Regions from separate parts of the Dyella sp. Tek66A03 genome, predicted to be linked through region 1. Evidence: riboswitches for the same ligand, from Rfam matches in the RefSeq annotation. Region 1 holds a riboswitch; the other holds the start of a gene.
What was found. A riboswitch is a leader RNA that binds a small molecule or an ion and turns the genes downstream of it on or off. The one in region 1 is predicted to bind cobalamin.
Positions count from the first base shown of each region.

Region 2: it holds a riboswitch for cobalamin, as region 1 does, so the genes downstream of both, btuB (TonB-dependent vitamin B12 receptor) here and ACT01B_RS19780 (ribonucleoside-diphosphate reductase subunit alpha) in region 1, are expected to answer to the same signal.

Region 1 is NZ_CP199584.1:4,437,562-4,443,255, forward strand. Features, by position in the region: gene ACT01B_RS19755 (TIR domain-containing protein) at 1-403, opposite strand, end outside; gene ACT01B_RS19760 (energy transducer TonB) at 616-1,551, shown strand; gene ACT01B_RS19765 (energy transducer TonB) at 1,621-2,478, shown strand; gene ACT01B_RS19770 (energy transducer TonB) at 2,701-3,552, shown strand; gene ACT01B_RS19775 (DJ-1/PfpI family protein) at 3,562-4,425, shown strand; cobalamin riboswitch at 4,552-4,764, shown strand; gene ACT01B_RS19780 (ribonucleoside-diphosphate reductase subunit alpha) at 4,917-5,694, shown strand, end outside.
Region 2 is NZ_CP199584.1:4,933,711-4,939,404, reverse strand. Features, by position in the region: gene ACT01B_RS21870 (efflux RND transporter permease subunit) at 1-2,066, opposite strand, end outside; gene btuB (TonB-dependent vitamin B12 receptor) at 2,301-4,199, opposite strand; cobalamin riboswitch at 4,328-4,559, opposite strand; gene ACT01B_RS21860 (GntR family transcriptional regulator) at 4,595-5,347, opposite strand; gene zwf (glucose-6-phosphate dehydrogenase) at 5,566-5,694, shown strand, end outside.

The DNA of each region.
Region 1 (5,694 bases):
CCTCACGGCCAGGCCAGTCACTTGCATTGGGTTCGCCATCGACGATCAGGCAAAAAATGCGTTCGCTACGACCCAGCCGCTTGAAAGCGAGCACTTCCTCCTGCACCCAGCGCGAAGCGGCCGAACGCGGCGAGCAGATCACGATCAGATTCTCGGATTGCCCGAGCGCCTCGTTGACCTTGCGGCCCAGGTCGGTGGCACTGGCCAGTTCGTCGCGGTCGCGGAAGATCGGCAAGAGACGACGTGGAATCGTCCCGGCGGCCGTCTGCTGGCCCACCAGGCGCGAGGGTACGCGGTAGGTTTCCAGTGCCTTGTGCAGCCAATCGGCCCAGGTCTTGTCCTGGTGGCTGTAGCTGATGAAGGCGCGGTAACGGAAAGCCGATACCACGGGGTTCTGCGCCATAACGCACCGCACTCCCGCAGAAGGCTGCAGCCCTCCTTGGCCGTGGAATCCCCACGACACTCGGCCGGAGACCAGGCACCGACCCTCCGAAAGCGCTGGCGAATGCCTTCGCAATCATCACGATAGCATAGAAAATGTGATGTACATCACACTTTACGCGACCATGGCGGCCAGCGCTCCTCTCCCCTGGAGATCAGGGCCGAATCCCGGCCGTGCGCGTCCTCGGCCTGGATGGCCAAACGCCCTGCCGGCTGGAGCTAGACTGCGAGCCTTCCAACGGGGGATTTTGCATGAGGCTTTTGCTGGCGGGCATCTTGAGCGCGTGGTTGTGGTGCGTGGCTCTGGACGCGCACGCGGAAAATATCCGGAAGATCGCCGAGGCCAGCATGCTGGTGAAGGGTACGATCCAGATCAATCCGGACGGCACCGTCAACAGCTATGTGCTCGATCGGGCCGAGAAGCTCCCGCAGGCGGTCATCGAGGTCATCCAGAAAAACATCCCCGCCTGGAAGTTCGAGGTTGCCGCCACGTCTGGGGCTGTCTTGAATGAGAGCATGAGCGTGCGCGTGCTCGCCAAGGCGGTCGACGCCGAACACGAATCGGTGAGCATCATCGCCGCGACGTTCGGCGACGATGATTCCGCCAAGAAAGAGCGCATCCACTTCAAGACGCGGCAGCCGCCTCACTATCCGCCCATGGCCATTGAAGCGCGGGTATCGGGCACGGTCTTTCTGCTGATACGCATCGACCGCGACGGCCGCGTTCAGGATGGCTTCGCGGAACAGGTCAACCTGCGTGCCTACGGCGAGCCGCGGGTCATGGACCGGTATCGCAAGATCCTGGCTGACGCCGCGCTCAAGTCCGCCTCGGAGTGGACCTACGACGTCCCCACTCAGGGTAAAGACGCCGATGCGCCTTACTGGCTGGTGCGAGTGCCCGTCAGTTTCGACCTTCGGCCCGTCGGCGGACAGCAGTCGCCAGCCTCGGAGTATGGCCATTGGGACATCTATGTTCCCGGACCCAAGCAGGAGGTGCCCTGGGTCAAGGACCGCACGCTGCTTTCCACGGCCCCCGACGCGATTCCCGATGGCGCACTTCAACAGCTTGGCTCAGGCCCGCGTCTCGTTACGCCATTAGGCAAAGGCTAAATCCGACGCTGCGGGTCGAATGCAAGCGAACCGGAAAGTTGCACTGGCACGTAGTTGGGGGCAGACATCATGAAACGGTTACTGATTTTCCCACTCAGCGCCTTGCTGACTTTCGTGGCACTGGACGGGCATGCGGACGATTTTCGCAAGATGGCCGAAGCGAGCATGCTGGTAAAGGGAACGGTCGATATCAACCCGGACGGCAGTCTCCGCGGCTACACGATCGACAGGGCCGAGACGCTTGCTCCGCCCGTTATCGCACTCATCGAGAAGAATGTTCCTGCCTGGAAATTTCGGCTCACCCACGCCTCCACAACAGCCGTGAAAGAAACGATGACTCTGCGCCTGGTTGCCAAGGCCGTGGACGACGCGCACGACTCCATTAGCATTGCCGCAGCGACTTTTGGCAACCCAGATCCCGATGACGAACACGTTCGCTTCAAATCACGCAAGGCACCGCATTATCCGCGTGAAGCCGTTGAAGCACGTGTCTCCGGGACAGTCTATCTGTTGGCGCGTGTTGGCCCGGACGGCCGGGTGCAGAATGTCTCCGCCGAACAGGTCAATCTGAGAACCTTGACCGACAAGCCGCTTATGGATCGGTATCGCAAAGACTTGGCGAACGCCGCGATTGCGGCAGCGAAAGACTGGACTTATGAGGTTCCCACCAAGGGCGAACACGTCAATGATCCCTATTGGTATGTGCGGACCCCAATAAATTTCGACGTGGTGGGCTCCCCCGGCGAGCCCAACGGTACAGCGTCCAAGTACGGCAAGTGGGAGGTCTACATACCCGGCCCCAAACAAGACGTGCCTTGGGTCCAGGATCGCTCGCTGCTCTCAGATGCGCCTGATGCCATTCCTGAGGGAGCGCTCCAACAGCTTGGTTCAGGCACTCGTCTTTCGACATCGCTAAGTAGCGGTTAGTCCCCGGGGCGATAAGCCACTAGCGTCAGCTGCGTACCACCCGAAGATCCGCGGCCCACGTTTTGTCTCGCCGCCAGGCCACAGCTGAATCGGGCTCCGCGAGTTGTTTGCCCAGCAAGGGCGAGCATCCTGGCGCTAGTGAACGCGACGACATACTCCCGTATCTACGGTCCACCAACATAGACGTTAGACTCCCCTCTATTCCTGGGGGGGAGAGGATCGATGAGGCGAACGCCTGCAATTATTCTGGGCATCTGGTCGGCTATAGCCACGACCAGTGCGATATCTGCCGACGGCAGGCCTCCATCCGAGGCGAGCATGCTGGTCACCGGCACGCTCGAGCTCAATGGCGATGGAAGCGTGAGGAGCTATACGGTCGATCATCAGGAGAAGCTTCCTGCTTCGGTCACCGAGGTCATCCACAAGAACGCACCGGCATGGAAGTTCCAACCTCCCGACCCGGAGGAAAGCAGCGGCAAGATGACCTTGCGCATCGTTGCTAGACCCATCGACGACAAGCGCGATTCGGTGAACATCGCGGGCGCCACGTTTGGCGATGTGCAAGCTGCCGATGGCAAGCACATTCGCTACAACAATACGTCGGTGATGCCTTTCTATCCGAAATACGCGTTCTACGGGCACGAGACCGCCACTGTCTATGTTCTGGTCCAAATAGGCAGGAACGGCAAGGCGCATGATGTCTTTGCCGAGCAGGTGAACCTGGGGGCTTACGCCAGCAAATCGGAAATGGATGGCTATCGCAGGATTTTTGCCGAAGCCTCAACCAAGGCGATCCGGGAGTGGACATTCGTCGTACCCACCCGCGGCAAGACTGCTGACGCGCCGTTCTGGTATGTGCGCATTCCGGTGGTTTTCGATATGGCGGATCGCAGCCGGCCGCTGCCTGATGACTACGGCAAGTGGCATGTCTACGTTCCCGGTCCACGGCGGCAACCGCCGTGGTTGCGCAGCCGCGCCACCGTCAGCACCGCATCCCCCGACGCCATCTCCAACGGCTCGTTACAGCAGCTCGACACCGGCATGCAGCTCGTTTCGGCGCTCGAGGGGGGCTGACATCGGCGTATGGCACACATACTCATCCCCCTACCCCACCAGGACTTTGATCCCAGCGAAGTCGCCGTGCCCTGGCGCGTACTTACCAGGGCAGGGCATCAGGTGATTTTCGCCACGCCGGATGGCACGCCGGCGAGCGCGGACCCGATCATGATCAGTGGCGAAGGGCTCGACCTCTGGGGCTGGATACCGGGCCTGCGCAAGCTGATTTTGTTTGGGCGTCTATTGCGTGCCAATGCGGTTGCGCGCCGCGATTACGCTGCGCTACTGAAGGACCAGGCATTCAACGCGCCACAGCGCTGGGATGACATCGAGGCCGCTCGCTTCGATGGTTTGCTGCTTCCCGGTGGTCACTGCGCGCGCGGCGTACTCGTCTATCTCGAAAGCACCCAACTCCAGAGCGTGGTCGCCACCTTCTTCGCTGCCGACAAACCGGTCGCCGCGATCTGTCATGGCGTGGTGCTGGCTGCGCGCAGCCGCGGTGTAGATGGTCGCTCCGTGCTGCATGGGCGACGCACCACCGCGCTGACTTGGGCGTTGGAAAAATCCGCGTGGTCGCTGACCCGCATCACTCGCTTCTGGGACCCGGACTATTACCGCACCTATCCCGATGGCCCCGGTCAGCCGGCGGGCTATATGTCGGTGCAGCAAGAAGTGACGCGCGCACTGGCCAGGCCGGACGATTTCCTCGACGTGCCGCGCGACGCGCCGCACTACCGCCGCAAGACTTCCGGCCTCTTGCGCGACAACGACTCGGATGCCACGCCGGCCTTCGTGGTGCGCGACGGCAACTACGTCTCTGCCCGTTGGCCCGGCGACGTGCATCGCTTTGCCGCGGAGTTCGCCGCCTTGCTGCCCAAAACCCTGCCCTGAACCACCCCAGGGGACCGCATAAGAAATTTTCCTGGCCGGCTGACAAGCCACGCCAGCCCTTGGGGTTTTCCCGCTTATCCACCGACCTATCCACAACTTGTTGGGTTGACCGACCAGGTTTAGCCCGATATGTTGTGTCGGTCGGTGCCTCTCTCAGACCTACGGTCGGATTGGCTTAATAGGGAATCCGGTGCAAATCCGGAACTGCCCCGCAGCGGTAAGCGGAAACGAAAGCCCCCATCGCACTGGCCCTCAGCGGCTGGGAAGCGGGAGCAAGTAGGCAGGGTCGAAAGACCCACGTCCGCAAGTCCGAAGACCTGCCGACACATCGCGGCCTGAGCGCCGCGGTGCGTGGTGACGGCTTCCGCGGGGAGGCGCGTCGTGGCGTCGGGCCTTCGAGTTCGGCCGATCGACCGTCCGTGGAAACCATCATCGCTTCAGCCCTGCGCGCGGGAGCAGGCGGTTGATGAACCTATGTCCGGAGCGACGCCATGCAACCTATCGACACCACCTCGCGCGAGCGTACTGACGAACGCGCGGACGCTGCCGCTTTCCCCGCCGACACCGCCGTCGCAGATGCCCCCCGCGCGGACACGCCGTTCGCGCTTACCCCGCCACATAACCCTGGCCAGATGCGCGTCACCAAGCGCAACGGCAGCCAGGAGATCGTCGACGTCAACAAGATCGTGCGCGCGGTCACTCGCAGCGGCGAAGGTCTGCATGGCGTCGATCCGCTGCGCGTGGCGCTCAAGACCATTGGCGGCCTGTACGACGGTGCCTCCACGCGCGAACTGGACGAACTGTCCATCCGCACCGCCGCCGCACTTACCGCTGAAGAACCCGAGTACGGCCAGCTGGCCGCGCGCCTGCTCAGCGCCTACGTCGACAAGGAAGTAAGCGGCCAGGAAATCCAGAGCTTCTCGCAGTCGATCGCGCGCGGCGCCGAGCTGGGCATCCTGAATTCGCGCCTGCGCGATTTCGTTGCCATCAATGCCCGCAAGCTCAACGATGCGATCGATCCGCTCGCCTCGCGTCGCTTCGAATACTTCGGCCTGCGCACGGTGTACGACCGCTACCTGTTGCGTCATCCGCAGCTGCGCAAGGTGATCGAAACGCCGCAGTACTTCTTCATGCGCATCGCCTGTTCGCTTGGCGGCAACGAGATCGGCGAGACGCTGGAGCTGTACCGCATGTTGTCGTCGCTGGAATACATCGCCAGCTCGCCCACGCTGTTCAATGCCGGCACCGCCCATGAGCAGCTTAGCTCGT
Region 2 (5,694 bases), 500 kb from region 1:
AGGTCGGTGTTGTTGCTGCTGATCAGCTCGAAGCTCTGGCTGCCGCGGTTGCTGTCGTTGTTGTCGTTGAAGAAACCGATGGAGTTCAGTGAGACGCGCAGCTCCGGCAACTTCTCGTAGGCCTTGGACAGCCGCGCGATGATGTCCTTGATCGGCTCGGAGCGCTGGCCGGGGCCGCTGCCGCGCGGCTTGAGGTCGACGAACATGGTGGCCTGGTTGCCGACGGCGCCGCCGGCGTTGTCGCTGCCAAGAAAGGTGGTGACGTCGAGCACGGCGGGGTCGGCCTTCATGATGGCCGAGGCGCGCTGGGCCCGTTCGGCCATCAAGGTGGGCGAAATATTCGCATCGGCGCGGACATCGCCCTGGATCATGCCGATGTCTTCCGGCGGCATGAAATTGAAGCCGAACAGCTTCACCACGCCCATCGCCATCGCCACGGTCAGCGCCAGCAGGATGATCGGCTGCCAACGCATCAGGCGGCGATGGCGCATAGCCCAGTCCAGCGCGCGTGCGTAGATATGCTGCATGCCGAGGTCGAAGCGCTCAATGGTTCGTTCCAGGCGTCCCGGCACGCGCGCGCCGCTCTCCTCTACCGGTAGAAAGCGCCCGCACAGAGCCGGTGTAACCGACAGCGAGACGATCGCCGAGATCACCACCGCGGCCGTCAGCGTCACCGAGAACTCGCGCAGCAGCAAGGTGAACTGGTTGTTGCCGAACAACAGCGGTGCGAATACGGCAATCAGCGACAAGGTAATCGAGACCACGGTGAAGCCGATCTCCTTCATGCCGGCGAGTGCCGCCTGCAAGGGCGGCGCACCTTGTTCCATATGACGGACGACGTTCTCGATCACCACGATCGCATCGTCCACCACGAAGCCAATGCACAGCACCAGCGCGATCAGCGACAGCGTGTTGAGCGTATAGCCCAGGGTCCACATCACCGCGAAGGCACCCGCGAGCGACAGCGGTACGCTCAACATGGCTATCAGCATGGGACCGACGCGGCGCAGGAAGACCAGCATCACCAGCGCCACCATCACCACGCTCAGCATCAGCGCCACCATCACTTCATGCAGGGCGGCCTTGGTGGTCTGGGTGAGGTCGAAGATCGGCGTGATCTGCAAGTCCGCGGGCAGCCATGCGCGCATTTGCGGCAGCTTGGCCCGCACGGCATCGGCGGTCGCCACTGCATTCGCTTCGGGGCGCTTGGCGATGCGAATGGCCACCGAGCGATGGTTATTGAACCAGGCCGCCTGGTACTCATCCTGCTGGCCACTGACTACATGCGCGACGTCGGACAGACGCACCGGCGCGCCGTTCTTGATCGCGATCAGCAGGCTCGCGAACTCCTCCGGGTTGTGCAGCGCATCGTTGGCGGTCACCGTCATCTGGGTGCGACCGTCGCTCAGCGTGCCTTGCGGCGAAGTCACATTGGCGGCGCGCAGGGCATTGGCGACGTCGTTGGCGGTAAGCCCCTTGGCAGCGAGCGCCGCGGTATTGAGCTCCACGCGCACAGCGCGTGGTCGTCCGCCGATAACGCGCACCTGGGCGACGCCGGGAATCTGCGCGAGCGCCGGATTGATCAGGGTATCGGCCAGGTCGAAGAGCTTGTCGGGCGGCACCGTCTCAGAGGTGAGCGAGAGCAGCAGGACGGGAATATTGGCCGTGTTGAATTTGTAGTAACGCGGCGGCACCGTCATGCTCGACGGCAGATCGACCCGGGCCGCGTTGATGGCCGCCTGCACGTCACGCGCCAGCTTGTCGGTACTGAGCCCGAAGTTGAACAAGATCCGGATCGAGGTGGAGCCGTCGTTGCTTTCCGAGTGCATCTCGCGGATGCCCGGGATACGGCCAAGATGCCGTTCCAACGGTGCGGCTACGGTCGACGCCATGGTCTGCGCGTTGGCGCCCGGCACCTCGGTGTACACCACCATGCCGGGGAATTCGATCGAAGGCAGCGCCGCCACGCCCAGCAACAGGTAGGCCCACAGACCCGCCAGGGCGAGGCCAAGCGCCAGCAGCGAAGTGCCGATCGGGCGACGTATCAATGGCGCGAAAAGGTTCACGGGCATCCAGTCCGTTGACGATGGCGCGCCCCTGTCGCGCCGACCTGCGGGACGCGCTTGGCGATGGCGCGATCTCTGTCGCCTTTATGCACGCAATCGTGTGACGGCGAATGTGCCGTAAGGGATGGGAAAAGAAATCGTCATCCCAGCTTGACCAGCCCGTCGGCTGTCGAGAGCCGCTGGGATGACGGTCGTTCTAGTAGCGGACGCCCCGTGAGGCGCCTGCAAAGCAGATCAACGCGTCGACGGGCTATACCGCAACGTCAGGAACCACGTCCGGCCCGGCTGGTTGAAGTAATAAGCCGTCTCGTAATGGCGATCGAACACGTTGGCCAGCTTGGCCTCGATGCGCCAGTCGGGCAGGAACGTGTAGCTCGCGCGCAGGTCGGTGGTGCTGTAGCCGCCGAGGCGATGCTGGTTGGCCAGGTCGTCATAAGCCTTGCCCGAGGCAAAGAAGGTGGCGCCGATGCCGAACGCATCGAAACGGCGATCCACATCCACGCGCGCCGTCTGTTCCGGGCGGCGCGGCAGCAGGTTGCCGTCATACGGGCTCGCCGTGCTCTTGGGCTGTTGCAGGGTGAGGTAGCTCTGCACCTGCCAACCGTCGAGGTTCGCGCCCAGCTGGCCTTCGATGCCGCGGATGCGCGCCTGGCTGATGTTCTGCGGCACGAAGTTGCTGTCCAGTGCGATCAGGTCCGTGATGGTGGTCTGGTAGACGTTCACCGCCCAGTTCCAGACTTCCTGCTTCTGGCTCAGGCCCAGTTCGCCCGAGCGCGACTTTTCCGGCTTGAGGTTGGGATTGCCCAGGTTGTAGGGGTAGTAGATGTCGTTGAAAGTCGGTGCGTGGAAAGCCGTGCCATAGCTCGCCGACAAGCGCACGTCATGATCGAAGCTGTAGCCCCAGGCCACCGCACCGGTGTTGTGATTGCCGAACTGATTGTTGTGATCGTGGCGCGCCGACAACTGCACTTCGTTGCGGCCGAAGCTGCCCATGTACTGCGCATAGACGCCGGTGTCCTCGCGCCTGCTGTCGAGGTAGCCGGTGTCGCTCTCGATGTGCTCCTGCTGGTAGTCCACGCCGGCAGTCAGCAGCTGGTTGGTATCCAGCGTGATGTCGTTCTGCCACGACGCCTGGTTGCGGCGCGAGTCGGCATAGCCGCTGGGCGTGCGCGGAGAATACGTCTGCGTACCCGCGAAGATGTCGTTGTAAGTACCCTGGAAGAAGGTCGACGAATCATCCCTGCTCTGGCCGGCATTGAGCGTGACCTTCCACGCATCGAGCGGCGTGAAGCTCAGGCGCGCGCCGGACACGATCTGCTGGTTGACCGCCTGGTTGCCGCTGAAGGGGCTGCCGGCGTATTCGACAAAGCTCTTGCTACGCAGCCAGGTCGCCGAGAGTTCGGTGCCGTTGTCCCAGCGATAACCGCCGTTGGCCATGCCGTTCCAGTTACGGAAGGCATCGTCGCCCGGCTGGTCCACAAAGCAGCCGGCGCCTGCCTCGGCCGCGCCGGCGCGGCAGGCCGGGATGCCGCTGGTGTACTGGCCGCCGAGGCCTAAGTTGAACCAGGCGTGCGAGTCACCGCCGGAGAGGCCGGCATGGCCGTCCGTGTAGCTATGGCTGCCGGCCGACACGCTCAGCGACGGCGCGAGCTGGCCGTCCTTCTGGCCATGACGGGTGAAGATCTGGATCACGCCACCGATCGCATCGGCGCCGTACAGGCTCGAACGCGGACCGCGCACGATCTCGATACGCTCGATCTGGTCGACCGGAATCTGCTCGAACGCCGGCAAGCCGGCACCCACCGCGCCGATGCGCACGCCATCGATCAGCACCAGCACATGGGTGGAATTGGTGCCACGCAGGAACAGCGAACTCTGTTGGCCCAGGCCACCGGCCTGGCTGAAGGTCACACCGGGCAGGCCCACCAGCAAGTCATGCACCGAGGCCGGCTGCAGGCGCTCGATATCCGCCCGGGTGATCACGGTGACCGAGGACAGCGCCTCGTCCGTCGTAATCGACGTGCGCGTGGCCGTGACGATGACGGTGGACAGCGACTGAGGCGAGTTCGTATCGGCGGCCTGGGCGGCCATCGTGCTCGACAGCAGCGCAGCTGCCAGCAGGGTCTTCTTCATGGTGTTCCTAGCGGCCGCGCACCCGCGCGACACTGACGACGAAAGGTCGGGCAGCCACGCAGGGGAAAGCAGAACGGCGGACAGGCGAGACGCGCCATGACACGACGTCCGGCCTCGCCCACCGCGAGCCATCCGTTACGTGTCGGGCCGGTCTCCGGGCTCGCGAGTGGCATGCTATCGGTGCATGCACCTTCGGGCGCCTTCCCGTGCCAGAGCACAGTGGCGTGTCGCCTTCAGGTTCGTATCACTCGCTTACCGTTGCGGGGGCAGCGCCGGAATGGCTGCGTTGGCAGCGTGCACCGGCTTCCCGTTTCATCCCGCGAAAACGTGCCGCGGGACACCCGAACAAACGGAATTTTAGGGTCACGGCCCGCTTCCGGCAACCAAGGCCGCGATCAGTCCGTCTGCAGCTCGGCCACGAAGTCGTAGATATCGCCGCGGTACCACGAGGTGGTGAATTCCACCACGCGGCCGTCGTCGAGAAAGCTGCGTCGCTCGATGTTCAAGCCAGCGCTACCCACCGGCACGTGCAGCAGGCGGGCCTGCTGGGCGCCGAGCGAGACGGCGCGCAGCCGCTGCAGCGCGCGACGCGGGCGGCAACCCAGGGTTTCCAGCACCTGGTAGAGCGAGTCGTGCACCACCATCGGGTCGGGCAGGATACTGGCGGGCACCACGCTGCGTTCGATCGCCAGTGGTTCGTCCTTGGCATAGCGCACGCGGTGCAGGCGCGCGACCAGGACGCCGGGCGACAGGTTCAGCGCCATCGACTCTTCCGGCGTCACCTCGCCCACGCCCCGCTCGAAGAACTCCGAACGCGGATTGAGGCCGCGTGCACGCAAGTCTTCGGTAAAGCTGGTGAGCCGTGACATCGGCTTGATGATGCGTTCGGCCACGAAGGTGCCGGCGCCGTGGCGCTGGTTCAGCAGGCCCTCCTCGACCAGGCCGGCGATGGCCTTGCGGATCGTGACGCGCGACAGCTCCAGCAAGCGCGACAGGTCGCGTTCGCTGGGCAGGGCCTGGCCCGGTTCGATATCGCGGTGTTCCACCACGTTGCGGATCGCCCGGCGCAGGCGCAGGTAGGCGAGCGGCTGGCTGGTGGCCGGGTCTCGGCTCAGGCGGCGGTATTCATTGACTAGGGCGGTTTCCATGCGAGAACGATACCAATGACCATACCAGTCTGGCAATCGGGTGATTTGACGGGACTTTCCGGGGTTACCAATTTTCGACAAGAACCGTTACGCCAGGCGGGCTCACACGGCATCACGGAGAACTGGTGTTACCTGGTATGTCACTGGTACGATCCCGGGGCACCGCACGGGCCAAGCGCCCTGTGCCCGCTCCCCGCATCGCCTTTGAGGTGACTGAAGTGACTGCTTCTCCCCTGCCGGTCGAGCCGTTCGACCTGGTGATTTTTGGCGGAACCGGCGACCTCGCCGTACGCAAGCTGCTGCCCGCCCTGTACCACCGCTTCGTCGATGGCCAGATCCCCGCCTCC